Regions from separate parts of the Methylobacterium sp. E-016 genome, predicted to be linked through region 3. Evidence: riboswitches for the same ligand, from Rfam matches in the RefSeq annotation. Region 3 holds a riboswitch; each other region holds the start of a gene.

Region 1 (7,787 bases), on a different contig from region 3:
CGCCGTAGACGTAGGTCCAGCGATCCTCCGCCGCCACGGCGACGGTGCAGGGCCGCTTGCAGACCGACAGGCACTCGACCGCTTCGATCGTCACGCCGTCGGGGGCGGGAAGCGCACGCAACGCGTCGAAGAGGCGGGCGCCCGCGCGCGGGCCGTCCGGCGCATCGCTCTCCATCCGGCAGGTGGTGCAGACGTAGAGGATCGTGTCAGCCACGGGCGCCTGCCGCGGCCTTCGGGCCGAAGGTCTGCCAGGCGCGCCCGAAGGCCAAGCCGATCACCGCCCAGAACACGAAGGCGATGGCGAGCGAGCGCGCGGCGAACTGCGCGGCGAGGCCGGCGGGAAGCTCGGACGGCGTCGCCGCCACCTCCGGCGCACCGGCCAGATGCGGAGCGACGATGAGCACGATTCCGCCGAGGATGGTGATCGGCACCCGGCGGATCGCGATGAGATAGATCCCCATCGCGGTGGCCGACGCCGTCATCACCCACCAGACCTGGCGGGCGGCCAGCGGGGCCGCCTCGCTGCCGGGCAGCTCGGGCGGCAGGCCCAGAGCCGGCGCGAGCGCCACTGCGAGGAAGCCGGCGACCGCGAAGGCGAGCCCGCGCTCGGGCGACGGCTCGCCGCCGGTGGCCAGCATCACCGCGCCGAGGAGCAGGGCGTAGCCGATCCCGCCGACGAGGGTCGCGAGCCCGGTGAACAGCATGCGCGGCAGGCCGGCGGCCGGCTGCCATTCCGGCTCGGCCTTGGTGTCGTGGTCGTGCCCGGCATGGGCGAGCACGATCGGCAGGCGCCCGGCCAGCGGGGCCGCCGAGGCGGCGGCGCCGGGAGCGGCCTGGGTCTCGTAGCGCTCGGCGGCGATGATCAGCGGCGAGGTGAGCGCGAGCTCGAGCCCCGTCACGAGGACGGCCGCGAGGAAGCCGGCGGCGAGCGCCGCCGACAGGAGCCGGATGAGCATGGGAACGCCTGGGTTCAGGCGGTCAATGGCAGGGGAAGTTCTGCGTGTGCCGGAAGTCGTGCGCCGCGTTGTGCAGCGCCGAGGCCGGCGAGAAGCCGGCGAGGAACACGAGCCCGAGGCCGAGCATGGCGGCGGCGACGATGGCGACGAAGCCCTCGTTCGCGCGGGTGCCGGTCTGGGTGAGGGTCTGGGTGGTCATGTCGACAACATCTCCGGCCGCCCCGCCGGCGGCGTTCGAGAAAGCGCGGGGGACGGCAGGTCTCCTGGCTCGCGGATCGCAGCGCCTGCCGCCTTCCCGAAACATCGGTGGCCGAGGGCAGGAGCTGAGGGCTCCCACGGCGATCCGGGCTTCGATCCGCAACGCAGTCCCATCTTGGACAGGTCGGTTCAACGAAGCCCGGATCGCCGTGGGGACCCTGGCCGCTTACAGTTGCGGGGGCAGCCGCGGCATCGGGTTTCCCCTCACCGCATTCCCTTTTCACCCCGTCTCCGGGGCACCGTCGCGTCCAGCCATAGCCTGTCCGGTCTCCCCGCACAACGGAGGCTTTGACGGGCGCACAGGGGTTGGGGCATGGGTTCCAGCCATGCAGCAGGCCGCGCCTCGGACGACCCTCGTGCTCGGCGGTGCGCGCTCGGGCAAGAGCGCCTACGCCGAGAGGTTGATCGAGGCGGTGCCGGGCCCGTGGCTCTACCTTGCCACGGCACGGGCCTGGGACGACGAGATGCGCGCGCGCATCGCCCTCCACAGGGCGCGGCGCTCCGGCGACTGGATCACCCGGGACGTGCCGACCGCTCTGGCCGCCGCGATCGCGGAGGCGCCGGGGCCGGTGCTGGTCGATTGCCTGACCTTGTGGCTGACGAACCTGCTGCTTGCCGATGCCGACCTCGACGCCGAGACGGCGGCGCTCCGCAGTGCCTGCGGGGAAGCGCGCGGGCCGCTCGTCCTCGTGTCGAACGAGGTCGGCCTCGGGATCGTGCCCGACAACGCGCTCGCCCGCCGCTTCCGCGATGCGGCCGGACGCCTCCACCAGAGCCTCGCGGCCGAGTGCGACCGCATCGTCCTGACGGTCGCCGGGCTGCCGCTCGTCATCAAACCGCAGGGAACGCCATGACCGACGACGCCGAACGCCATCGCGAGAAGATGGAGAAGCGCAAGGCGGTGCAGGACGCCGAGGTCGCGGCCAAGACGATCGAGAAGGGCCTGCTCATCGTCAACACCGGACCCGGCAAGGGCAAGACCACGGCGGCGCTGGGCCTGGCGCTCCGCATGCTGGGCCGCGGACACCGGGTCGGCGTGGTGCAGTTCATCAAGGGCGCCTGGGACACCGGCGAGGCGCATGCGCTGAGGACCTTCGGCGACCGGGTCGCGTGGCACGCGATGGGCGAAGGCTTCACCTGGGAGACGCAGGACAAGGCCCGCGACATTGCCGCCTGCCTCAACGCCTGGAACCGGGCGACCGACCTGATGGCCGACCCAAGCCTCCGTCTCCTGATCCTCGACGAGCTCAACATCGCGCTGCGCTACGACTACCTCGATCTCGACGCGGTGGTGGCCACCCTGAAAAGCCGTCGCCCGGACCTGCACGTCGTCGTCACCGGCCGCAACGCCAAGCCGGCGCTGATCGAGGCCGCCGACCTCGTCACCGAGATGGGCAGCGTGAAGCACCACTTCGCGGCCGGCGTGAAGGCGCAGGAGGGGATCGAGTTTTGATGGAATGGTCCCTTCAGCCGTGACCCGAAGCCTAATGATCCAGGGCACCGGCTCGGACGTCGGCAAGTCGCTGATCGTCGCCGGGCTCGCGCGCGCCTTCACCCGACGCGGGCTTCGGGTGCGCCCGTTCAAGCCGCAGAACATGTCGAACAACGCCGCCGTCACAGCGGATGGCGGCGAGATCGGGCGGGCGCAGGCGCTGCAGGCGCGGGCGGCCGGCGTCGCGCCGTCGATCCACATGAACCCAGTGCTGCTCAAGCCCCAGACCGAGGTCGGCGCCCAGGTGGTGGTGCAGGGCCGCATGGTCGCGACGGTGAAGGCGCGCGACTACCAGGCGTGGAAACCGCGCCTGCTGGAGGCGGTGCTCGACAGCTTCAACCGCCTGAGGACGCAGGCCGACCTGATTCTCGTCGAGGGTGCGGGCTCGGCATCCGAGGTCAACCTGCGCGCCGGCGACATCGCCAACATGGGGTTCGCCCGCGCGACGGATACGCCGGTGGTGCTGCTCGGCGACATCGACCGCGGCGGGGTCATCGCCAGCCTCGTCGGCACCAAGGCGGTGATCGATCCCGACGACGCCGCGATGATCGTCGGCTTCCTGGTCAACCGCTTCCGCGGCGACCCGAGCCTGTTCTCCGACGGCATGGACCTGATCGCGCGCCACACCGGCTGGGCCAGCCTCGGCCTGATCCCGCACTTTCCCGAGGCGGCGCGCCTGCCGGCCGAGGACGTGCTCGGGCTCGTCGGGTCCGCCGGCCCGGCGGCGACGCGCATCGCGGTGCCGGTGTTTCCGCGGATCGCCAACTTCGACGACCTCGACCCGCTGCGGGCCGAGCCCGCGGTGGAGGTGGTGCTGGTCCGCCCGGGCGAGGCGATCCCGGGCGATGCCGCCCTGGTGCTGCTGCCGGGCTCGAAGACCACGATCGACGATCTCGAATTCGTCCGGGCGCAGGGCTGGGACGTGGACTTGCATGCGCATCTACGCCGCGGCGGCCGGGTGCTCGGCCTGTGCGGCGGATACCAGATGCTCGGGCGGACGCTGTCCGATCCGGACGGCATCGAGGGCGAGGCGCGGACCGTGCGGGGCCTCGGGCTGCTCGCCGTCGACACGGTGATGACGCCGTTGAAGCGGCTCGAAGCCGTCTCCGGCACCAGCCTGCCCGACGGCATGCCGTTCACCGGCTACGAGATGCATGTCGGCGACACCACCGGCGCCGACGCGGAACGGCCGCTGCTGCGCCTCGCCGACGGACGCGCCGACGGTGCGGTCTCCGCCGACGGCCTGGTGTCCGGCACCTACGTCCACGGCCTGTTCGCCGACGACCGCCAGCGTGCCGCATGGCTCGCCCGCCTCGGCGCACGATCCGACGGCGCCTCCTACGAGGCCGGCATCGAGCGGGTGCTCGATGCCCTTGCGGCGCATCTCGAGCAGCATGTCGACTGCGACCGGCTGCTGGCCCTGGCGCGATGAGGCGCACCGGGGATGAGGCGCACCGGGCATGACACCGAGGCGCGTCCTGTCCGCGAGCAGGCATCCCGGGCTGTCGGGGATCGCCGTGGGCCGATAGGCACGCGCCGCCGCGGAGCCTAGTCTCGTGCGAAAGCGCGGCCGGTCGCGATCGACCGCCGGGACGCGAGGAACGCCCGATGACGCCCACCGAGACCGCGGCCGACGACGCGCTCGCCCGACGCACGATCGCGACGGTGACCTGGCGGCTGATGCCCCTGCTCGGGGTGATGTACCTGATCGCCTATATCGACCGGCAGAACATTTCCTATGCCAAGTTGCAGATGGTCGGCGACCTCGGGCTGAGCGAGAGCGTCTTCGGGCTCGGGGCGTCGCTGTTCTTCCTCGGCTATTTCCTGTGCGAGGTCCCGGCCAACGTCATCCTGGAACGCGTCGGCGCGCGCCTGTGGTTCGCCCGGATCATGGCGACCTGGGGCCTGATCACGGTGCTGCTCGGCTTCACCCGGAACACGGCGATGTTCTACGGGCTGCGCTTCCTTCTCGGCGTCGCCGAAGCCGGGTTCTTCCCCGGCGTGCTGTTCGTGCTGACCCTGTGGTTCCCGCAGAAGCACCGCGCGGCGATGATCGGCTGGTTCATGATCGCGAGCGCGGTGGCCAACGCCGTCGGCGCGGCGATCGGAGGCGCGCAGCTCGACCTCGACGGCGCGCTCGGGCTCAAGGGCTGGCAGTGGGTGTTCGTCAGCACCGGCGTGCCGGCGCTGCTGCTGGCCGTGATCGTGCTGGTGGTCCTGCCGGACGGGCCGGAGAAGGCGCCCTGGCTCGATCGCGCCGGCCGCGACTGGCTCGGCCGGACGCTGCGGGAGGAGCGCGAGACCGGCGGCAAGGTCGAGCACGGCAACCCGTTCGCTGCGCTCCTCGACCGGCGCGTGTGGATGCTCGCCAGCGTCTACGTCGCGTTTCCGCTGGCCGCCTATGGCCTGAGCTACTGGCTGCCGACGGTGGTGCGCAGCTTCGGCGTTACCAACACCGTCAACGGCTTCATCAACGTCATCCCGTGGGTCGTCACCGGGCTGGCGCTGTGGTGGGTGCCGCGGCATTCCGCGCGCACGGGCGAGCAGACCTGGCACGTCGTCGGCCCGGGGCTCGTCGCCGCGTCGGCGCTGGCGCTGAGCGTGGTGGTGCCGGGCTCGATCCCGAAGTTCGCCTGCCTGTGCGTGGCGGCGGCCGGCATCTTCTCGGCCCAGCCGGTGTTCTGGTCGCTGCCGCCGACCTTCCTCAAGGGCGCGTCGGCCGCGGCCGGAATCGCGGCGATCAACTCGGTGGGCAATCTCGGCGGCTTCATCGCCCAGAACGCCGTGCCGATCATCCGCGACCGAAGCGGCAGCGACCTCGTGCCGATGATCTTCCTCTCGGCCTGCCTCGTGGTCGGCTCGTGCCTCGTCTTCGTCGTGCTCGGCGCCCTGCGGCGCGATGCCGGCCGCCGCGCCGCCGATCAGAGCATGGCGAGCCCGGTCGCGCCGGCGGCGAGCCCCCACAGCAGCACGCAGGCGGTTCGATAGAGGCGCAGGGCCCGCTCGATGTCGTCGGCCGCCGCCGCCGCGCGGCCGTCGCCCATCCAGGCATCCTCGACCGCGACGCCGGCATAGACCCGCGGGCCGGCGAGCCGAAGGCCGAGCGCGCCGGCCATCGCGGCCTCGGGCCAGCCGGCATTCGGCGAGCGGTGGCGGCCGGCGTCGCGCCGGATCGCGCGCCAAGCGCCGCCCGGCGAGGCGCCGTGATGGATCGCGGCGGCGGCGACGATCAGCAGGGCGGTGAGCCGCGAGGCGGGCAGGTTCACGAGGTCGTCGAGCCGGGCCGAAGCCCAGCCGAAGGCCTCGTGGCGCGGGGTGCGGTGGCCGATCATGCTGTCGGCGGTGTTGATCGCCTTGTAGAGCGCGCCGCCCGGCAGGCCGCCGAGCCCGATCCAGAAGGCCGGCGCGACGATGCCGTCGGAGAAGTTCTCCGACAGGCTCTCGATCGCGGCGCGGCAGATCCCGGCTTCGTCCAGCGTCTCGGGATCGCGCCCGACGATCATCGACACCGCGCGCCGGCCGCCCGGCAGACCCTCGCCGCGCAGCCCCTCCGCGACCCGGGCGACGTGCTGGTACAGGCTGCGCTGGGCCGGCAGGCTGGCGCAGAGGAGGGCGATGAGCGCGATCGCCGGGAGCGGGCCGGCCAGCCCCGCCGCGAGGGTGAGACCGAGGGCGGTCGCGCCGACGCCGGCGAGGAGCACGGCGAGCGCGAGAATCCCGCCGAGCCGCCGCGCGGTGCGGCCGCCGCGGTTGAGGCCGCGGTCGAGGGCGGCGATCACCCGGCCGATCCAGGTGACAGGGTGGCCGAGCGCCCTGTAGAGCGCGTCCGGATAGCCGAAGGCCGCCTCGATCGCGAGGGCGAGGGCGAGGATGGCGAGCGTATCGGGCGGATGAGCGAGCGCGGTGGACATGGCGTCTGGGGTCCGGGGAGGCTCGAGGCGGAGCCGATCGCCCATGGCGGCGACCTCGATGCGGCGCGGCGGATGTTTCCCGATGCGCCGGAGCCTTGGATCGACCTCTCGACCGGGATCAATCCGGTCCCCTATCCCTGCCCGGCGATCGACGCCAGCCTGTTCCACCGGCTGCCCTCCGCCGCGGACCATGCCGCGCTCCGCGAGGCGGCGTCCCGCGCCTACGGGGCGGCGCCCGACCGCATCGTGCCGGCGCCGGGCACGCAGATCCTGATCGAGACGATCCCCCGCCTGGTTTCGCCGCGCGCGGTCTGCGTCGTCGGGCCGACCTATGCCGAGCACGCGGCGGCGTGGCGTCGGGCCGGGCACGCCGTCTCGGCGGTGCCATGCCTCGAAGCGGTCGGCACCGCGCAGGTCGTGGTCGTGGTCAATCCCAACAACCCCGACGGGCGGACGTGGCCGGCGTCCCCGCTGCTCGCCCTCGCCGAAGTCCTCTCCGCCCGCAACGGCCTGCTCGTCGTGGACGAGGCCTTCGCCGATCTCGAAGCCGTCGAGAGCCTGTGCCCGCGGCTGCGGCCGGGGCTCGTGATCCTGCGCTCGTTCGGCAAGACCTACGGGCTCGCCGGCCTCAGGCTCGGTTTCGCCGTGGCGGAATCCGGGATCGCGCGCCGGATCGCGGGGGCGCTCGGGCCCTGGGCCGTCGCCGGGCCGGCGCTCGCGATCGGCCGCGCCGCCCTCGACGATGCCGCGTGGCGCCGCGACGCCGCAGCCGCCCGCGCCGCCGATGCGGGGCGCCTCGACCGCATGATCGCCCGGGCCGGCGGGACGCCGGTCGGCGGAACCGTCCTGTTCCGCACGGCCGATTTTGCGGATGCGCCGGGCCTGTTCCGGCAGCTCGGGACGGCCGGAATCCACGTCCGGCGCTTCGCCGAGGCGCCGGCGCGCCTGCGCTTCGGGCTGCCCGCCGACAGGAACGCCTGGTGCCGCCTGTCGCGGATCCTCAGATGATCGTCGGGCGCCGGTCGAGCACGGCAACGAGCAGGGCGGCGACGGCGAAGGCGATGCCGACCGCGCAGACCCCGCCCCAGCCGGCGAGCAGGAAGGCCTGCGATCCGGCATAGGCGCCGATCGCTCCGAAGACGAACATCGCCGTGAACAGCACGGTGTTGA
Region 2 (7,787 bases), on a different contig from region 3:
CCTTACCCTGCCCCTAGGACTATCACGGCCACAGTCGCTCGCGCGTCCAGCCTCCGTGGTTCTCTCGCCGGTATCGCAAACGCGTGTGTCTGCGTTCCTCGTCCGCCTGCCAGAACTCGACCTCATCCGGCTTGACGGCGTAGACCGCCCAGGTCGGTGATACGGTGGATGGGTCGGCTTCGATCCGACGACGCTGCTCGGCCAAGCCCGCATCCAATGCTGCGTCACTCACGAGGACGTCGCTCTGCCGGGCGAGCAAAGCGCCCGCGCGCGAACCAATTGGGCGGGCCAAGAAGTCTGCCTCACAGATCTCTCGATCCATTTCGATAACCGGACCTCGCAGGCGGACCTGCCTACCCAGCGGTTGCCAGTAGAATGTCAGGGCGGCGCGGGGCTGGGCGGCGATCTGGCGGCCCTTGGGACTGAGCTTCGTGCTGGCGAAGTGCCACCCATCGGCATCCACGTTCTTAAGAATTAAGACGCGGGCATCAGGGTACCCCTGCTCATCGATAGTCGAGAGCGTCATGGCATGGGCTTCGGGTATGCCCCGATTGATAGCATCGTAGAGCCATGTCTCGAAAAGACCGCGTGGGTCATCCGGGGTAGCGCCAGCATCGAACGGCGGGAAGGGACCGGCAAGGGACTTGAGGCCGCGAAGCCGCTCTTTGAGTGACATGAACTGCTCCGCTATCGACCAACGGGAGGACGGCGCGAGCCAACCGACCGCCAATGAATAGTCAAGCTGTTTCCCACCCAACCCAAAGTTGCTGCGATGCTGTCGAACGGCTGCTTTAGAGAAACGCCGCCGGCAGTCCGAGCGGCTGGCTTGGGTCGGTAGCCGAATGGCGGCTTGGGGTGGATATCCCCCGGCCCGCTTTCAGGACGATCAGGAAGTTGGGCGCTGATCGATCAATCCGAGGCGGGAGACCACCGTTCCGGGAGCAAGGATGGCGCCGGGTGCAACGACCGCATTCGCGCCGATGCGGCATCCGTCACCGACAAGCGCGCCGAACTTCAGCGTGTCCGCCTCCAGCGTCTTGCTGTTATAGCTGATACGAAGGCGGGGATCGGCCAACTCGTTCCGATAGTTCGCAATGATCGAGCCCGCTTCAAGATTGACATCCCGGCCAAGAACGCTGTCGCCGACGAAGTTGAAATGAGCGAGCTTCGCCCCTTGAAACATGATGGTCGTCTTGAGTTCGGCTCCGGGTCCTACGATGCAGTCGCTTTCGAGCCAGCATCCACCCCTAATCAAGCTTCCCATCGCAATAAGACAGTTTGGACCAACGATCAGGGGGCCTTTTATCACGGCACCGGGCTCGACCTTGGTGGAGCGATGGACGGCGATATCGCCCTCGATCTCGTAATCGGCGTCGAGGGTCTTCAGAAATCTCGCGACCATGCCAGCCAAGTCAGGGATGACATCCCACGCCTCTCCCGTCACCCACTCGGCAAAGGGCGAACGACGCCAAGCCGCGATATGCGCATCAACGATGTTCATTCGGCACGCGCTCGTGGTTCTCACAACTCGTCGAGTGCCAGACGGTGTACGGGGTGCCAGCCTCGGTCAATCGTTTGCCACGGGTTCGAACGGCAGGTTTGGGAAAATGCGACGGCGTTGTTGAGCGTCCGGGTTGGGTCGGATGCGGAACGGACGCTCGGGGTGATTATGCGACGGTCTGCTTTCAGCCCAAATTTTTGAAAAGCGGACGCTGCATAGCACCGAAGCAAACCTTCGTGAGTGCTGACCTGTAACCTTCCAGGCACACATCGTCGGAAAGCCTTTGCGTGCCATTGACGGCGGACGCTTTGATCGCGCTCCTTGTCACCGACGGTTCCTCCCCGGAGGATCAAAAGGGAACGCGGTCAGGATGAGGTCCGAAAGGGCCTCCCCGAAGCCGCGGCTGCCCCCGCAACTGTAAGCGGCGAGCCCATCATCAACACGTCACTGGGTCTTCGGGCCTGGGAAGACGATGAGAGGGCGGTGACCCGCGAGCCAGGAGACCTGCCGTCAGTCGTGGTCACACGCGAAACGCATCGGGCGGGGTGTCCTGATGGGTGTCGAGGCGTTCGGCTGTCCTCACGACAGGCAAGCGCCCAGGCTTCGTTCGCGGTGACGTGCCACAGACGTCGCCCGAGGCTTGTCCCGTGTCCTTCCCCTCCCGAACCGCGTGCCTGCGCACGCTCGCGCTCGCCTACGCCTCCCTTCCCGGTGCCGCCCTCGCGCAGCAGACCGCCGCCCCCTTCGCCGACGTCCCGCGCGGGGCAGAGGCGGCCGTCACGCTCTCCGAGCTTTCCGTCTCCGCCACCGGCGTGCCGACGCCCGTCGACCAGGTCGGATCGAGCGTCACCGTGCTCACCGCCGCCACTCTGGAGGCCCAGCAGCGCCGCACCGTCCCGGACGCCCTCCAGCAGGTGCCGGGCCTCAACGTCGTGCAGACCGGCGGCCCGGGCGGTCAGACCTCGGTATTCATCCGCGGCTCGAACTCGAACCACGTGAAGGTGCTCATCGACGGCATCGACGCGACCGACCCGTCGAACCCGAATGGCTCCTTCGACTTCGGGCAGCTCCTGACCGACGACCTCTCCCGCATCGAGGTGCTCAGGGGTCCCCAGAGCGGCCTCTACGGCAGCGACGCCATCGGCGGCGCGATCTCCTTCACGACGAAGCGTGGCGAAGGACCGGCCAGGGCAACCGCGCGGATCGAGGGCGGCTCGTTCGGGACGTTCAACCAGAGCGGCCGGATCAGCGGGTCGGAAAACGGCTTCGACTACTCGGTGTCGATCCAGCATCTCCGGGCTGCCGCAACGCCTGTGACGCCGCCCAACCTCGTCGCCCCAGGAACGACGACCCGCCCGAACTACTACGACAACGAGACCGTCTCGGCGAAGTTCGGCTACCAGTTCACCGACACGTTCCGAATCAACTCGATCACGCGGTTCATCAACTCGAAGCTGCTCTTCAGCGGCGACGACTATGGCACCTTCCCGGTGACGTTGGGCGGCCTGCGCAGCCAGGCGGACGTGCAGCAAGTCTTCACCCGCAACGAGGCCGAGTGGACGCCGTTCGCCGGTTTCCACAACGTCTTCGCGATCAACTACTCGAACCTCTACAACCGCCAGGTCCAGAACGCGTACGACCCGTTCAACCCGCTCCCGACCGCCGGCCTCGGCGAGCGCACGCGGTACGAGTACCGCGGCGACTACCAGCTCTCGCCCGGCAACCTCGTTCTGTTCGGCGCGCAGCGTGACGACGAGAGCCTGTCGACTACTGATCCGAACCCGTTCGGTTCCGGCAACCTGCGGGCCAGGAACGGCAATACCGCCGGCTACGGCGAGATACAGCTGATGCCGTTCGACCGTGCCTCTTTCGTCGCCAACGTTCGCCACGACGAGAACGACGCCTTCGGACCGGCCACCACGTTCCGCGTCGCCCCGAGCTACATCCTGCCGTTCACCGACACGCGGATCAAAGGCAGCGTCGGCACCGGCTTCAAGGCGCCGACCCTGAGCCAGCTGTTCCAGAGCTTCCCGGCGTTCAACTTCTTCGCCAACCCCAACCTCAAGCCGGAAGAGAGCCTCGGCTACGATGCCGGCTTCGAACAGCCGCTCGGCGAGCGCGTTCTCGTCGGCGCGACCTATTACGCCAACGACTTCAAGAACCTGATCAACACCAACGCCAGCTTCACCTCGAACGAGAACGTCGGGCGAGCCGAATCCTACGGGGCCGAGGCCTTCGTTGCGATCCGGTTCACCGACACGCTCTCGGGCCGGGTCGACTACACCAACACCGTGACCAAGAATGAGATTACCAACCAAGAGCTCCTGCGCCGGCCCCGCCACAAGGGCAGCGCCACCGCTCAGTGGACGCCGATCCCCGGCCTGAGCTTCAGCGGGACGGTGATCGTGCTTGGCCACTTCGTAGACGGAAACCGAGACTTCTCGATCCAGAGGCTGAAGAACCCGGGCTTCACCCTGGTCAACCTCGCGGTCAACTACGACGTGAACGAGACGGTGAGTGTGTTCGGCCGGATCGATAACCTGTTCGACCGCCGCTACGAGAACCCCACCGGCTTCCTCGGGCCAGGCCTCGCCGTGTACGGCGGCGTCCGCGTGACGACGTTCTGAGGATTGCGATGTCGATGCGATGGACGCTGGCTGCGCTAGCGATTGCGGTCTGGCTTGGTCTGTCAGGTATGGGGTGGGCGGCAGACGAGCCGGTGCATCCGGTCCACGTCGTCTCGATGAACCTCTGCGCCGACGAGCTGGTCCTGCGGCTCGCCGACCGCGACCAGGTCACCGCCGTGACCTACCTCGCCCATGACCCGCGCGGCTCCTCCGTCGCGCGGGAGGCCACCGGCATCGCGGTGACCCGTGGCCTGTCGGAGGAGATCGTCGCGCTGCGGCCCGACCTCGTCGTGGCCGGAGCCTTCACGACGCGGACCACGGTCGGCCTGCTCAAGCGCGTCGGCTTCCCCCTTCTCGAACTCGGCGTACCCAACGACTTCGAGGGGGTGCGGGCCCAGATCCGGACCGTCGCCGCGGCCCTCGGGCACCCGGCGCGCGGCGAGGCGATGGTCGCGGACCTCGACGCGCGGCTGGCGCAGGTGGTGCCGGCGGCAAAACCGTTGCGGGCACTCGTCATGCGCCCGAATGCCTTCACTGTCGCACCCGGCAGCCTTGGCGATGCGATCATCCGCGCCGCCGGCCTCGTCAACGTTGCGGCAGAACTCGGTCGCGACCGCTTCGGCCAGGTCCCGCTGGAAGCGGCGGCCTTCGCCGACGCCGACCTCATCGTCCTCGACGAGGGGGAGCCCGGCGCGCCGTCGCTGGCCGATGCCCTGCTGCACCATCCCGTCCTCGACGCGCTACGTCGGCAGGGGCGTACCGTCTCAATTCCGAACCGGCTCTGGACCTGTCCAGGTCCGCAGGTCGCCGAGGTCGTGGCCTTGCTCGCTGCGGCGGCACACCAACGGGCGGCACGATGAACGCTCCCCTCCCGCCTCCCATGCGGGTCGACCGGGCGGTCGTCGGACCCCGCGCGGTCGTCTCGATACTCGGCCTGCTTGTGCTCGTCCTGACGGTCGCGTCCATCGCGGTCGGGTATGCCCCTTTCGACGTCCCGGCGGCGGCTGGCGACCTCATCGCCGGACGGGCGACCCTCCCGGCGCTGGTGCTCTGGGAACTGCGCCTACCTCGTGCCTTGCTCGGCAGCCTTGTCGGCTTCAGCCTTGGGCTGACCGGGGCGGCGATGCAGGGCTACCTGCGCAACCCGCTCGCCGATCCCGGCATCCTCGGCATCTCCTCCGCGGCGGCCCTCGGGGCCGTGGTGGTGTTCTATGGCGGCTTCGCAGCCTCGCTTAGCCTAGCCCTCCCGCTCGGCGGGATCGCCGGCGCCGCCGTGGCGGCGCTCGCCCTGAACCTTGTCGCCGCCAGAGGCGGCACCACCCTGGGATTGATCCTCGCCGGCGTCGCCCTGTCGAGCCTCGCCGGCGCCATGACGGCGCTGGCGCTCAACCTATCGCCCAACCCCTACGCGGCCCTGGAGATCGTGTTCTGGCTGATGGGGTCGCTCGCGGACCGCAGCATGGACCATGTCTGGCTATGCCTCCCGTTGATGGCGGTCGGCTGGGGCCTGATGCTGTCCACCGGCCGCGCGCTGGATGCCCTGACGCTGGGCGAGGACACAGCTTCGAGCCTCGGCTTCCATCTGGTCTCAGTCCGTCTGCGCCTCGTCACGGGCGCGGCGCTGGCCATTGGCAGTGGCGTCGCCGTCAGCGGCGCCATCGGCTTCGTCGGCCTCGTGGTGCCCCACCTCGTGCGACCACTGGTAGGCGCGCGTCCCGGCGCCAGCCTATGGCCGAGCGGCCTCGCCGGGGCCGCTCTGGTGCTTGCCGCGGACTTGGGCGTTCGTCTCCTGGCGACGCGCCCGGAACTCAAGCTCGGTGTGGTGACTGCGCTCGTTGGGGCACCGTTCCTGATCGTGCTCCTCCTGCGTGAGCGAGGGCGCGGCGCATGAGCCTCGCGACCGCAGCCCTCGATGTCCGCCTCGGCGGGCGTGCCATCCTGTCGGATATCACCCTGTCCCTGGAACGCGGGACCCTCGTCGGTCTGGTCGGTCCGAACGGCGCTGGCAAGACCACCCTCCTGCGCACCCTCGCGGGCTTGGTCGCCCCGACCAAGGGCCGCGTAAATCTCGACGGTATGGCGCTCAAGGGCATCTCCCGCGACGCGCGCGCCAAGCGCATCGCGGTCCTTTTCCAGGGCACGGGGGCCGGTTGGCCGATGCAGGTGCGTGACCTCGTCGCCCTCGGCAGGCTGCCGCATCGACGCGCGTTCGGTGGCCTCGATGGCACCGATTACGCCGCAATAAACCGAGCGATGACACGGACCGATGTTGCGCGCTTCGCCGAGCGGACCGAACCGACCCTGTCCACCGGCGAGCGGATGCGCGTGTTGCTGGCGCGAGCGCTCGCCGTCGAAGCGGATTGGTTGTTGGCCGACGAACCGATCACCGCCCTCGACCCTGCCCACCAGCTCGACGCCATGACGCTGTTGCGGAGCGTGGCCCTGGCCGGCACCGGCGTCGTGGCCGTCCTGCACGACCTCTCCCTCGCGGCCCGGTTCTGCGACCGGATCGTGGTCCTGGGCGAGGGACGTGTCGCCGCCGATGGACACCCGGACGTTGCGTTGACCGACCGGCTACTTTCGGACGTCTTCGGCGTCACGGTTTGCCGTGGGGCTGGACCGGACGGCACCCCCTACATCCTGCCCTGGAACCGTTCGGGGCCCCATACGGAGGAGATCGATGCAGCCTTCCCCAAACAGCCCTGATGCCACCGTCGCCCTTCTGCGCGGTGCACTGGCCGATCCAACCACGGCCTGGAGCCTTGGCAGCTTCGGTGCCATCGCTGAGTTCATGCGCGATCCCGACGAACCCGTCGTGGCGCTGCCGGACGAGCGCCTGGGACTTGCGACCGCTCGCGGCGCCATCGCCCTGACCCCGAGTTCCGACCTGAGGCCAATCGCCTTTGAGACCGCGGTCGCCTCGGGCTGGAACCACGCGGTCGCCCTCTGCCTGCCGGAAGCGACATGCACGATGAACCGCAGGACCGTGGTGACGGAACTCGGGCCCGACCGGAACGCCGCCCGGGTCGAGGATCGCGACGGCATCCTGTTCGACCTCGGCCTCGGCCTGCTCGCCGTGGATGCCTGCGTGCGGGTGCGCGATCCGGAGGCCGTCGAGCGGCTGCGGGCCGGCGTCGGCATGCCCCTGTTTGACCATGCTAACCCCATCGGGCCGCATCTCGTCGCCATGAGCCCGCACCGGGTGTTCCTGGCGCGGGTCGGGCGCGTCGAGGTCTATGCCCCGATCCCTGGCCCCGGCGGTACCAGTCCTGAAGGTCCGCATACGCATGTGCTGCCCAAGCTCCTGCGCAGCGGTCGGAACCATGCCGCCACGACGCCAATCCCGGCGGGCTGGGTCCCCTGCGCCGGCCTGCACCCAGCCCATCCCTACAAGGACATGATGGGCGACCGCATCGCCTTCGATACCGACCGCTACGAAGCGTTCCAGGCGATGCTCGACCATTGGGGTGATCCGGAACTCGTGGCGATCAAGCGCGGCGGGCCCGAGGCGCCCGGCGGCACGGTGTCGACCCGCCACGCCCAGGGCGCACGCCGGGTCGCCGAGGCCCAGGCTCGTTACCTGCGCGGCGAGATCATCGAGGGCTCGGCGAGCGACGACGAGGATGCGGAGGCGACGGCCTGACCGTGACCCGGACGGT
Region 3 (7,787 bases):
GGCGTCGGGGTGTAGCTCGCCAGCAGGTCGATGGTCTGCGTGTCGTAGGACGAATGGTCCTGGTAGCCGTTGGCGCGCACGTCGCTGGAGAACAGGCTGATCTCGAGCGGGCCGCTGACGCCGCCGACCGTGAAGGAGGTGCTGAGATAGCCGAAGCTGCCGGCATCGGTGCCGATCTCGTAGCCGTCGATCTCGCGGCCGGTGCGGGTGCGGAAGGCCAGCGCGCCGCCCGTGGCGTAGTTGCCGAACAGGGCCGATTGCGGCCCGCGGAACACGTCGATGCGGGAATAGGCCCGCGGGTCGGAGAGGTCGAAGCGCGCGGCGCCGTCGGGCTGGGTCAGGACGAAGCCGTCCTCCAGCACCACCGTGTTCTTGATCACGCCGGTGGAGCGGGCGTTGTTGCCGCGGATCGAGATGATCACGTCGCGCCCGCCGTTGCCCTGGCGCACGGTGACGCCGGGGCTGTTGGCGGGCACCGCGCCGAGGCTCGTCGCCGGCCGGTTCTCGATCGTGTCGCGCCGCCCGATCCCGGTCACGACCTGCCCGACCGGATGCTCGATGACGCTGGGCGCCGAGCCCTGCGGCGCGGCGACGCCGAAGGGAATGCCGGCCGCCGGTGCCGGCCCGTCGCGCTCGCCGACCACCGAGAGCTCGGAGAGCGTGACGCTCTCCTGTGCCTGTGCCTGCGCCTGTGCCTGCGCCTGCGCGACGGCGAGCGGGCTGGCGGACAGGAGGAGGAGGCCGGCGCGCAGCCGGAGCTTGGGCAGGAAGGGCATCGGGCGGGCTCGTCTGATCGGGAGGCAGGCGGGATCGGCCCGCCGGAAGAGGTTCGCGATTCGATCAGAGCAGGGTCGGCGGTGCCCTCGGCCGGCCGGCGATCCGGGGGCGATGCGGGGTGCGGGCGGGCGGCGGGGTCGGCCAGGCGACGGGCGACCAGCGCAGGACCCGCGCCGCCGGCTGCGGTGCGGCGACGACCGGCGCGGCGAGCCCCACGGCGCAGAGCGGGCAGGCGTGGCAGCCGGGAACGAGCGGAGCCGGCTCCCCCGCGGCGTCGGCTGCGCCGGCATGGCCGCAGATCGCCGACAGGCCGAGCGACGCGGCGTCGGGCGCCATCCGCAGGGCGGCGAGCGGCACGATCGACTGCGCCCAGATCGCCAGCAGGATCAGCGCGGTGCCGAGGGCGCCGACGCGCTTCGCCCGACCCGTCACAGGACGGCCTGGATCTGCCGGAGGGCGAGCCCGTGCCCGGCCGCGAGATCGAGCGGGCCGACGAAGCCGCCGTTCCGGTCCATCAGGTAGACCATCAGCGTGTGCTCCAGGGTGTAGTCGCCCCCCGGCAGCGGGACCTTCTTGGAGAAGACGCGGTAGGACCGCGCCACCCGGTCGATCTCCTCGCGGGTCCCGGTCAGCCCCGTGATCGAATCGCTGAACGAGCCCATGTAGTCGCGCAGCACCGCGGCGTCGTCGCGCTCGGGATCGAGGGTGATGTAGTAGGCGCCGATGTCGCCGCCGGCCTTGTGCAGGTCGTCGATCAGGTTGGAGAGGTCGGCCAGCGTCGTCGGGCAGACGTTCGGGCAGCGGGTGAACCCGAAGAACACCAGGAAGGGCCGGCCGGCCAGCGTCGCCGAATCGAGGATCCCGCCCTTGGACGATTGCAGCCGGAACGGGCCGCCGACCACCGACATCGCCGGCTTGGCGGGCCCGCGCGGCAGCATCGCCACGACGCCCCCGGCGATGCCGAGGATGCCGACGAGCACCGCCGCGAGGATGCCGTAGCCCGCCCGGCGCTGGGCCGGCGTGACGGGCGGCGGATCAATGGGCATGATCGTGGCCGCCGGCCGCCCCTTGCGCGCCCTCGGGGGCCTTCGCGCCGATCGCCTCGACCGCGAACTCGACCGGGACGGTCCCCGCCTTCTCGAACCGCAGCGTGCCCTTGACGCGCTCGCCCTTCTTCAGGGGCGCCGTCAGGTCGACGAACATCATGTGGTAGCCGCCGGGCGCGAGCGTCACCGTGGCGCCGGGGGCGATGACCAGGCCGCCCGGGACCGGAGCCATCTTCATCACGGTGCCGTCCATCGTCATCGAATGGATCTCGACGTGGTCCGCCCCGGTCACCGTGGCGCCGAGCAGCGTGTCCGGCGCGGTGCCGGTGTTGGTGACGCTGAGGTAGCCGCCGCCGACCTTGGCGCCGTTCGGGGTCGCCCGCGTCCAGGGATGGGCGATCGCGAGCGCGCCGGCCTTGTACTCGTGGGCGCCGGCCGGGACCGCGAGCAGCGCGAGGGCGACGAGGGAGCCGGTCGCGCGGCGACGGAACAGCTTGGACATGGCAACTCTCCTGAAGGGGGCGGTGTCGGTCGCGGCCGCGGGCGGCCGGGCGGTTGGGGGACGGCGTCCCGGGCATGCCGGCTCGCGCGATCGCGAGGGGCCGAGCGACGGCGATGCGGCAGGCTGCATCGGTCGATGCGGGCCGAGGCCTTCCCGGAGCACGGCTTTCAGCGCGCAACCGTGAGGCAGGGCGCGACGCCGCGTTCCGGCTGGGCGGCGGCCGGGCGGTGGATCAGGCGGCGGGTGGGGCGCGTGCGCCGGCGCCGATGCCCGGCGGAGCGCGGGCGGCGGCGGCGAGGACGGGACGCCACGGAACGTCGACGGCCGGGGGAGCGGACCGGGCGACCGCGACGGCCGCCGGAACCGGCACGTCCGCCATCGGCATCGCCTGCGCGGCCGTGCAGCATGCCAGGTGGTCGCCGTGATGGGGCGCGTCGGCCGGGCCCTGCCCGTCCGCGCCGGATTCCTGCAGGCAGAGCGCGTGCGCCGGGTCGAGGGTGCGCACGCCCGTCATCCCGCCGAGGACGGCCTGCAGGGCGAGCGCGTAGAGCGCGGTCACGGCGATGACCGCGCGGCAGACCCGCCAATCTGGCCGCCACATGCGCATGCCCCACGCCTAGGGCGCCGGCCGCCGCCCCGTCAATGCGGCAGAACCGTGCGAGGCCGTTTTCGCCGGGCCTGCCGCTCGGATCGAGGGCCGCCGCTCAGAACCGCCCGGCCAGCGTCAGCCGCACGGCGGTGGGCTCGACCGGGTGGAAGTGCCGGTCGGCGACGCCGTCGGCCGGTTCGCCCGGCAGGCGCGAGACGTAGTAGTAGGTGATCTGGTCCGACTTGGCGTTGGTCAGGTTCAGCACGTCGAGCGACAGGCTGAGGCCGTTGTCGAAATTGTAGCCGACGCGGCCGTTGAGCAGCGCCGTCGGCTTCGAGCGCACGGAATTGTCCTCGATCAGCGGGCGCGGGCCGAAGTAGCGCAGCCGCATCGCGCCGAACCAGCCGAGGCCCTCGCCGAAGGTGAACCCGGCCGACGCGATCGTGGTCGGCGCCTCGGGGATGCGGTTGCCGACCGGGTCGACGTCGGAGAAGCGGGTATTGGTGACGGTGAGGTCCCCCTCCAGCCTCAGCCACGGCGTCACCGCGTAGCGGTTGGTCCACTCGATGCCGAAGCGGCGGCTCGGCCGGCTCGGCTCCGTCGTGCCGGTGTCGCCCTGGAACAGGTTCTCCGACGCGAAATCGAGGCGGAACAGGGCCAATGCCGTCTCCAGCCCGGCGATCGAGCGGTTGCGGATGCCGACCTCGTAGCCGGTCGAGGGCACGAGGAAGGGCGAGCGCGCGATGTTGAACAGGGGGCTCGCCGGGTCGACCGTCGCGGTCACGCCGCGCACGTCGTTCGAGTGGAAGCCGCCGCCGTAGTTCACGTAGAGCTCGGTGTCGAACCACGGCCCCAGCACCAGCCCGAGCTTCGGGTTGGCGATGCCGTCCCGTGCCTTGCCGGAATTGGCCGCCGTGTCGGAGACCACGTCGCCGTAGTAGGCGTCGGCCCGGAAGCCGACGCTGGTGCGCAGCCAGTCGGTCCAGCGCACGCGGTTGTCGACGTAGAACGCCCCGCTCGCCTCCAGCACCCGGTCGTCGAGGACGCCCGTGCGGAACTGGCGGTTCGCGGTGTTGAACAGCCCGACGCGGATCGCGTCGGTGCGGGTCTGCACCCCGATCTCGTTCTCCATCGGATGCCCGAACAGGTCGCCCTGGAAGACGTGGCTCACCTCGCCGCCGCCGAGGATGCGCTGGTCGAGCTGGTGGAACTGGTCTCCGTTGACCGGATCGTTGAGGAAGTAGGTGAAGTCGTTGAACAGGTTGAGCTGCGAGCGGATGACGTAGGCCGAGGCCCGCGTGACGCCGGTGTCGTCGGTCATGCTCCAGCGGCCCGAGAGCGAGAACCGGCTGCTGTCGCCGCCGTCGGTCGGGTTCAGGGTGCCGAAGCGGCCGATGATCCCCTCCGACACCGCGCGCGACGCGATCTGGTTGGTCGCGGTCCAGCGGCTGGCATAGGCCATGCCGGTGACCGAGAACCCGTCGAGCGCCGTGCCCTGGCTGTAGCGCACCACGCCGTTCACCTTGCGCAGCGCGTCCGGCACGTCCCACGGGCCGTCGTAGACCTGCGCCTCGCCCGCCACGAGCAGGTTGCCCTGGCCGAGGGGGGCCGAGGCGATGGTCAGCGCCCGCGCGTAGCCGAAGCTGCCGAACGAGGTCAGCGCGACGTTCTTGGCGACGGTGTCGAGGTAGTCGATCCGTACCGAGCCGGCCGAGGCGAAGTCGCCGTCGCGGACGAAGTACGGCCCCTTGTGGAACGCCACCGCGCCGACGAGCTCGGGGATCAGGAAGTTGATGTCGGCGTAGCCCTGGCCGTGCGCGTGCGTGCGCATGTTCACCGGCATCCCGTCGACCTCGATCGCGATGTCGGTGCCGTGGTCGAGGTTGAAGCCGCGCAGGAAGAACTGGTTGGCCTTGCCCTCCCCCGAATGCTGGGTGACGATCAGGCCGGGCACGGATTCGAGCACCTCGCCCGGCCGCGTGATCGGGCGGCTGTTGATCTCGGCGCCGGAAACGATGCCGGCGCTCGCCGCATCCACCGTCCGAAGCGCCCCGCCGGCGCCGATGGTGCCGCCGACGTAGCCGGCGCTCGCCGCAGCCCCGGCGGCGGGCCTGGGATCGTCGGCCGTCACGGAGATCTCGGCGAGGTTCGCCTCGGCCTCCCCGGCGGCGGGGCGCGCCAGCGCGGCCGGGCCCGAGAGGGCGGCGGCGCAGGCGAGAGCGAGCAGGGTTGGCGTTCGGAAGACGGGCGGGGACTGGGACGCGGACACGGGACCTCGGGCGACGCGGACGTGGCACGTCACCGCGAACGAGGCCGATCCACCGCTCCGTCCGTCGGACGGCCGGGGGCTTCGACACCCGCCGGAACACCCCGCCCGACGCGCTTCGCGTGTGACCACGACTGACGGCAGGTCTCCTGGCTCGCGGGTCATCGCCCGCCACCGTCTTCCCGGATGCGGCGCATCCAGTGACGTCCAGTGGTGGAAGGCTCGCCGCTTACAGTTGCGGGGGCAGCCGCGGCTTCGGGCAAGGCCTCGTCGGGCCCTCCCCTCACCGCGTTCCCTTTTGATCCTCGATGAGGAACCGTCGCGTGCAGGTTGCGTCGGGCGGCGCCGGCCCGTCAATCCGGCTTTCGGACGCCGTCGCCGGGTGTGGCCGATCGGTGACGGCGTCAGCGGCTCGCGGCGAAGCGGGCCGGGCCGTCGCCGCGGCCGGTCACCACGACGAGGCGGCGGATCTCGCCGCGCAGGAACGCCTGCAGGAAGCGGTCGTAGTTGCGGAAGGACACGCAGCCGTTCGAGGCGCCGCTCGGCCCGAGCATGTAGGTGTGGGCCAGCAGCCCGTCGCGGCCGTGGATCGCGGCGGCGCCGCCCACCGGGTTGAGGCGGATCGCCCGCACGCCGTGGAACAAAGCCTCGCGCTCGGTGAGGTCGTAGGTGCCCGGCGGGGTCGAGCCGCGCATGCGCAGGTGCACGAAGTCGGGATGGTCCATGCTGGCGCCGAGGCCGGAATGGGCTTCCAGCACCTCGCCGTTCGGCAGGCGGACGGTGCGGGCGGTGATGTCGTAGATCGCCGTGCCGGCGCCCGCGTCGGGGCTGGGGAACAGGCGGCCGCGCGACCGCTCCAGCCCGGGGCTCTCGAGGGCGGCGTAGGCCAAAGCCGGGCCCGGGTCCTTCCGCGCGGCGAACAGCTCCTCGAAGAACGACGGCGTCTCGGCGGTGGGCGCCGGCACCGCCTCGGGCACCCGGCGCGGGGCGCGGCGCAGGGCGAGGCGCTGCGGCACGGGGACGGCGATCAGGTCCGCCGGGCGGGCGACCGGCAGCGGCACGATCTGGGCCTGCCGCACGACCTCGGTGTCCCGCAGGACCTGGGTAACCCGCAGGACCTGCGTGTCCCGTAAGACCCGGCTTGCCCGCAGGGCCCGCACCTGCTCCACGACCTGGGCCTGCCGGCCGGTCTCCGCCGGGGGCGCGGCCTCCGTCGAACGCGGCTCGGCGGCCGCGAGCGTCGCGACCGGCGGGGCGAAACGCGGCTCCGGCGGGGTGAGCGCGGCGCCGAGGGGCGCGCCCTGACGGTCCGCGCCGGCCTCCGGGCCCAGCATCGGCCGGGGATCGAACAGGGCCGCGAGGGCGGTCGACCCGGTGCTGCGGGCCTGGAGCCTCGCGACCTGCGGCACCGGCTCGGTCCCGCCGCCCGGCGGCACGCCCTCGAGGGTGACGAGGCAGAGCAGGGCGGCGAGCGTGTTGCGAAGGATCGGGTGGCGGCGTGCCCGCCGGCGGCGGGCGGGACGCGTGAGGCCGCAGGAGGAGCGCGGGTGATGAGGCATGCGGACTCGACTCGAAGGCGACCCGGTGCCCGCAGCCGCGCAGCGTCCGGCCCGCGCCCGCGACGGATCGGCGGGCGGCGGGCCGGCCGATGGGGTCGGCCGTGCGGGGATCGAGAGAACTGCGACTGATCCGTATTGGGCGCGCGTTTGGTTAATCCGCCCCTAAGCCGCCGGCCGACGCGTGCGGATCGCGCGCGAAAACCCGCGAGACCCGTGCGCCGGCGCGGCGATGATCGGCAGCGTCTCGCTCGACCCGCTCGACCCGCGCGGCGCGGGGATAAGCGGGGGCATGCGCAGGCACGCGAACGTGTTGCCGCTTCGTTCTTGCCGAGCCGGCCCCGAATCGGCGATACCGTCGCACATGCGGATGCCCGTCCTCGCTGTCCTCCTGTCCCTGAACGCCCTGCCCTGCGCGGCTGCGCAGGCGCCGCGGGCGGCCGACCCGGCGGCGCTGGAGCAGGCGTGGCGCGACTGCGTGCGGGAAGCCTATGCGCACCAGCCGCCGGCCCAGGGGCGCGCCGGCTCGCAGCGCAACGCCCTCGACGAATGCAAGGAGCGCGAGGACGCCGTCGTCGCGGCGCTGATGGCCGCCCGCGACGTCGAGGCCGGACGCGATGCCCGCTCGCTGCCGGCCCGTGCCCGCGCCTGGGCGGCCTCGGTCGCCGCCTACGTCGTCGACCCGGTCTCGTCCTGGATCGCGATGCTGCGCAACTGAGCGCCGGCAATTCCCGCGCCGACGGCGGCCGGGTCGTTCAGAGGATCGGATGCATCTGCCGGGCGCGCCGGCGCGTCACCGCCCGTAGACATCCTCGACGCGGATGATGTCGTCCTCGCCGGTATAGGAGCCGACCTGGACCTCGATCAGCTCGAGCGGGATCCTGCCGGGATTGGTCAGGCGGTGCAGCGAGCCGATCGGCAGGTACACCGCCTCGTTCTCGTGCACGAGGACCAGGCGCTCGCCCAGCGTCACCTCCGCCGTGCCCTTCACCACCACCCAGTGCTCGGCGCGGTGATGGTGCTTCTGCAGCGACAGGCGCCCGCCCGGCGT

The links. A riboswitch is a leader RNA that binds a small molecule or an ion and turns the genes downstream of it on or off. The one in region 3 is predicted to bind cobalamin.
Region 1: it holds a riboswitch for cobalamin, as region 3 does, so the genes downstream of both, MKK68_RS16750 (CbtB-domain containing protein) here and MKK68_RS22935 (TonB-dependent receptor) in region 3, are expected to answer to the same signal.
Region 2: it holds a riboswitch for cobalamin, as region 3 does, so the genes downstream of both, MKK68_RS03705 (TonB-dependent receptor plug domain-containing protein) here and MKK68_RS22935 (TonB-dependent receptor) in region 3, are expected to answer to the same signal.

The regions. Positions count from the first base shown of each region.
Region 1 is NZ_JAKSYF010000126.1:2,253-10,039, reverse strand. It holds gene MKK68_RS16760 (DUF1636 family protein) at 1-214, opposite strand, end outside; gene MKK68_RS16755 (CbtA family protein) at 207-956, opposite strand; gene MKK68_RS16750 (CbtB-domain containing protein) at 979-1,155, opposite strand; cobalamin riboswitch at 1,192-1,473, opposite strand; gene cobU (bifunctional adenosylcobinamide kinase/adenosylcobinamide-phosphate guanylyltransferase) at 1,541-2,068, shown strand; gene cobO (cob(I)yrinic acid a,c-diamide adenosyltransferase) at 2,065-2,667, shown strand; gene MKK68_RS16735 (cobyric acid synthase) at 2,702-4,138, shown strand; gene MKK68_RS16730 (MFS transporter) at 4,315-5,694, shown strand; gene cbiB (adenosylcobinamide-phosphate synthase CbiB) at 5,628-6,617, opposite strand; gene cobD (threonine-phosphate decarboxylase CobD) at 6,597-7,625, shown strand; gene MKK68_RS16715 (MFS transporter) at 7,618-7,787, opposite strand, start outside.
Region 2 is NZ_JAKSYF010000048.1:4,426-12,212, reverse strand. It holds gene MKK68_RS03715 (pyridoxal 5'-phosphate synthase) at 23-676, opposite strand; gene MKK68_RS03710 (LpxA family transferase) at 887-1,501, opposite strand; cobalamin riboswitch at 1,816-2,028, shown strand; gene MKK68_RS03705 (TonB-dependent receptor plug domain-containing protein) at 2,149-4,128, shown strand; gene MKK68_RS03700 (ABC transporter substrate-binding protein) at 4,197-4,988, shown strand; gene MKK68_RS03695 (FecCD family ABC transporter permease) at 5,009-6,019, shown strand; gene MKK68_RS03690 (ABC transporter ATP-binding protein) at 6,016-6,834, shown strand; gene MKK68_RS03685 (DUF6925 family protein) at 6,809-7,771, shown strand.
Region 3 is NZ_JAKSYF010000153.1:57,881-65,667, forward strand. It holds gene MKK68_RS22910 (TonB-dependent receptor family protein) at 1-776, opposite strand, end outside; gene MKK68_RS22915 (DUF2946 family protein) at 841-1,209, opposite strand; gene MKK68_RS22920 (SCO family protein) at 1,206-1,823, opposite strand; gene MKK68_RS22925 (copper chaperone PCu(A)C) at 1,813-2,325, opposite strand; gene MKK68_RS22930 (hypothetical protein) at 2,558-2,926, opposite strand; gene MKK68_RS22935 (TonB-dependent receptor) at 3,030-5,183, opposite strand; cobalamin riboswitch at 5,302-5,516, opposite strand; gene MKK68_RS22940 (DUF2778 domain-containing protein) at 5,585-6,739, opposite strand; gene MKK68_RS22945 (hypothetical protein) at 7,101-7,454, shown strand; partial or broken gene MKK68_RS22950 (cupin domain-containing protein) at 7,530-7,787, opposite strand, start outside.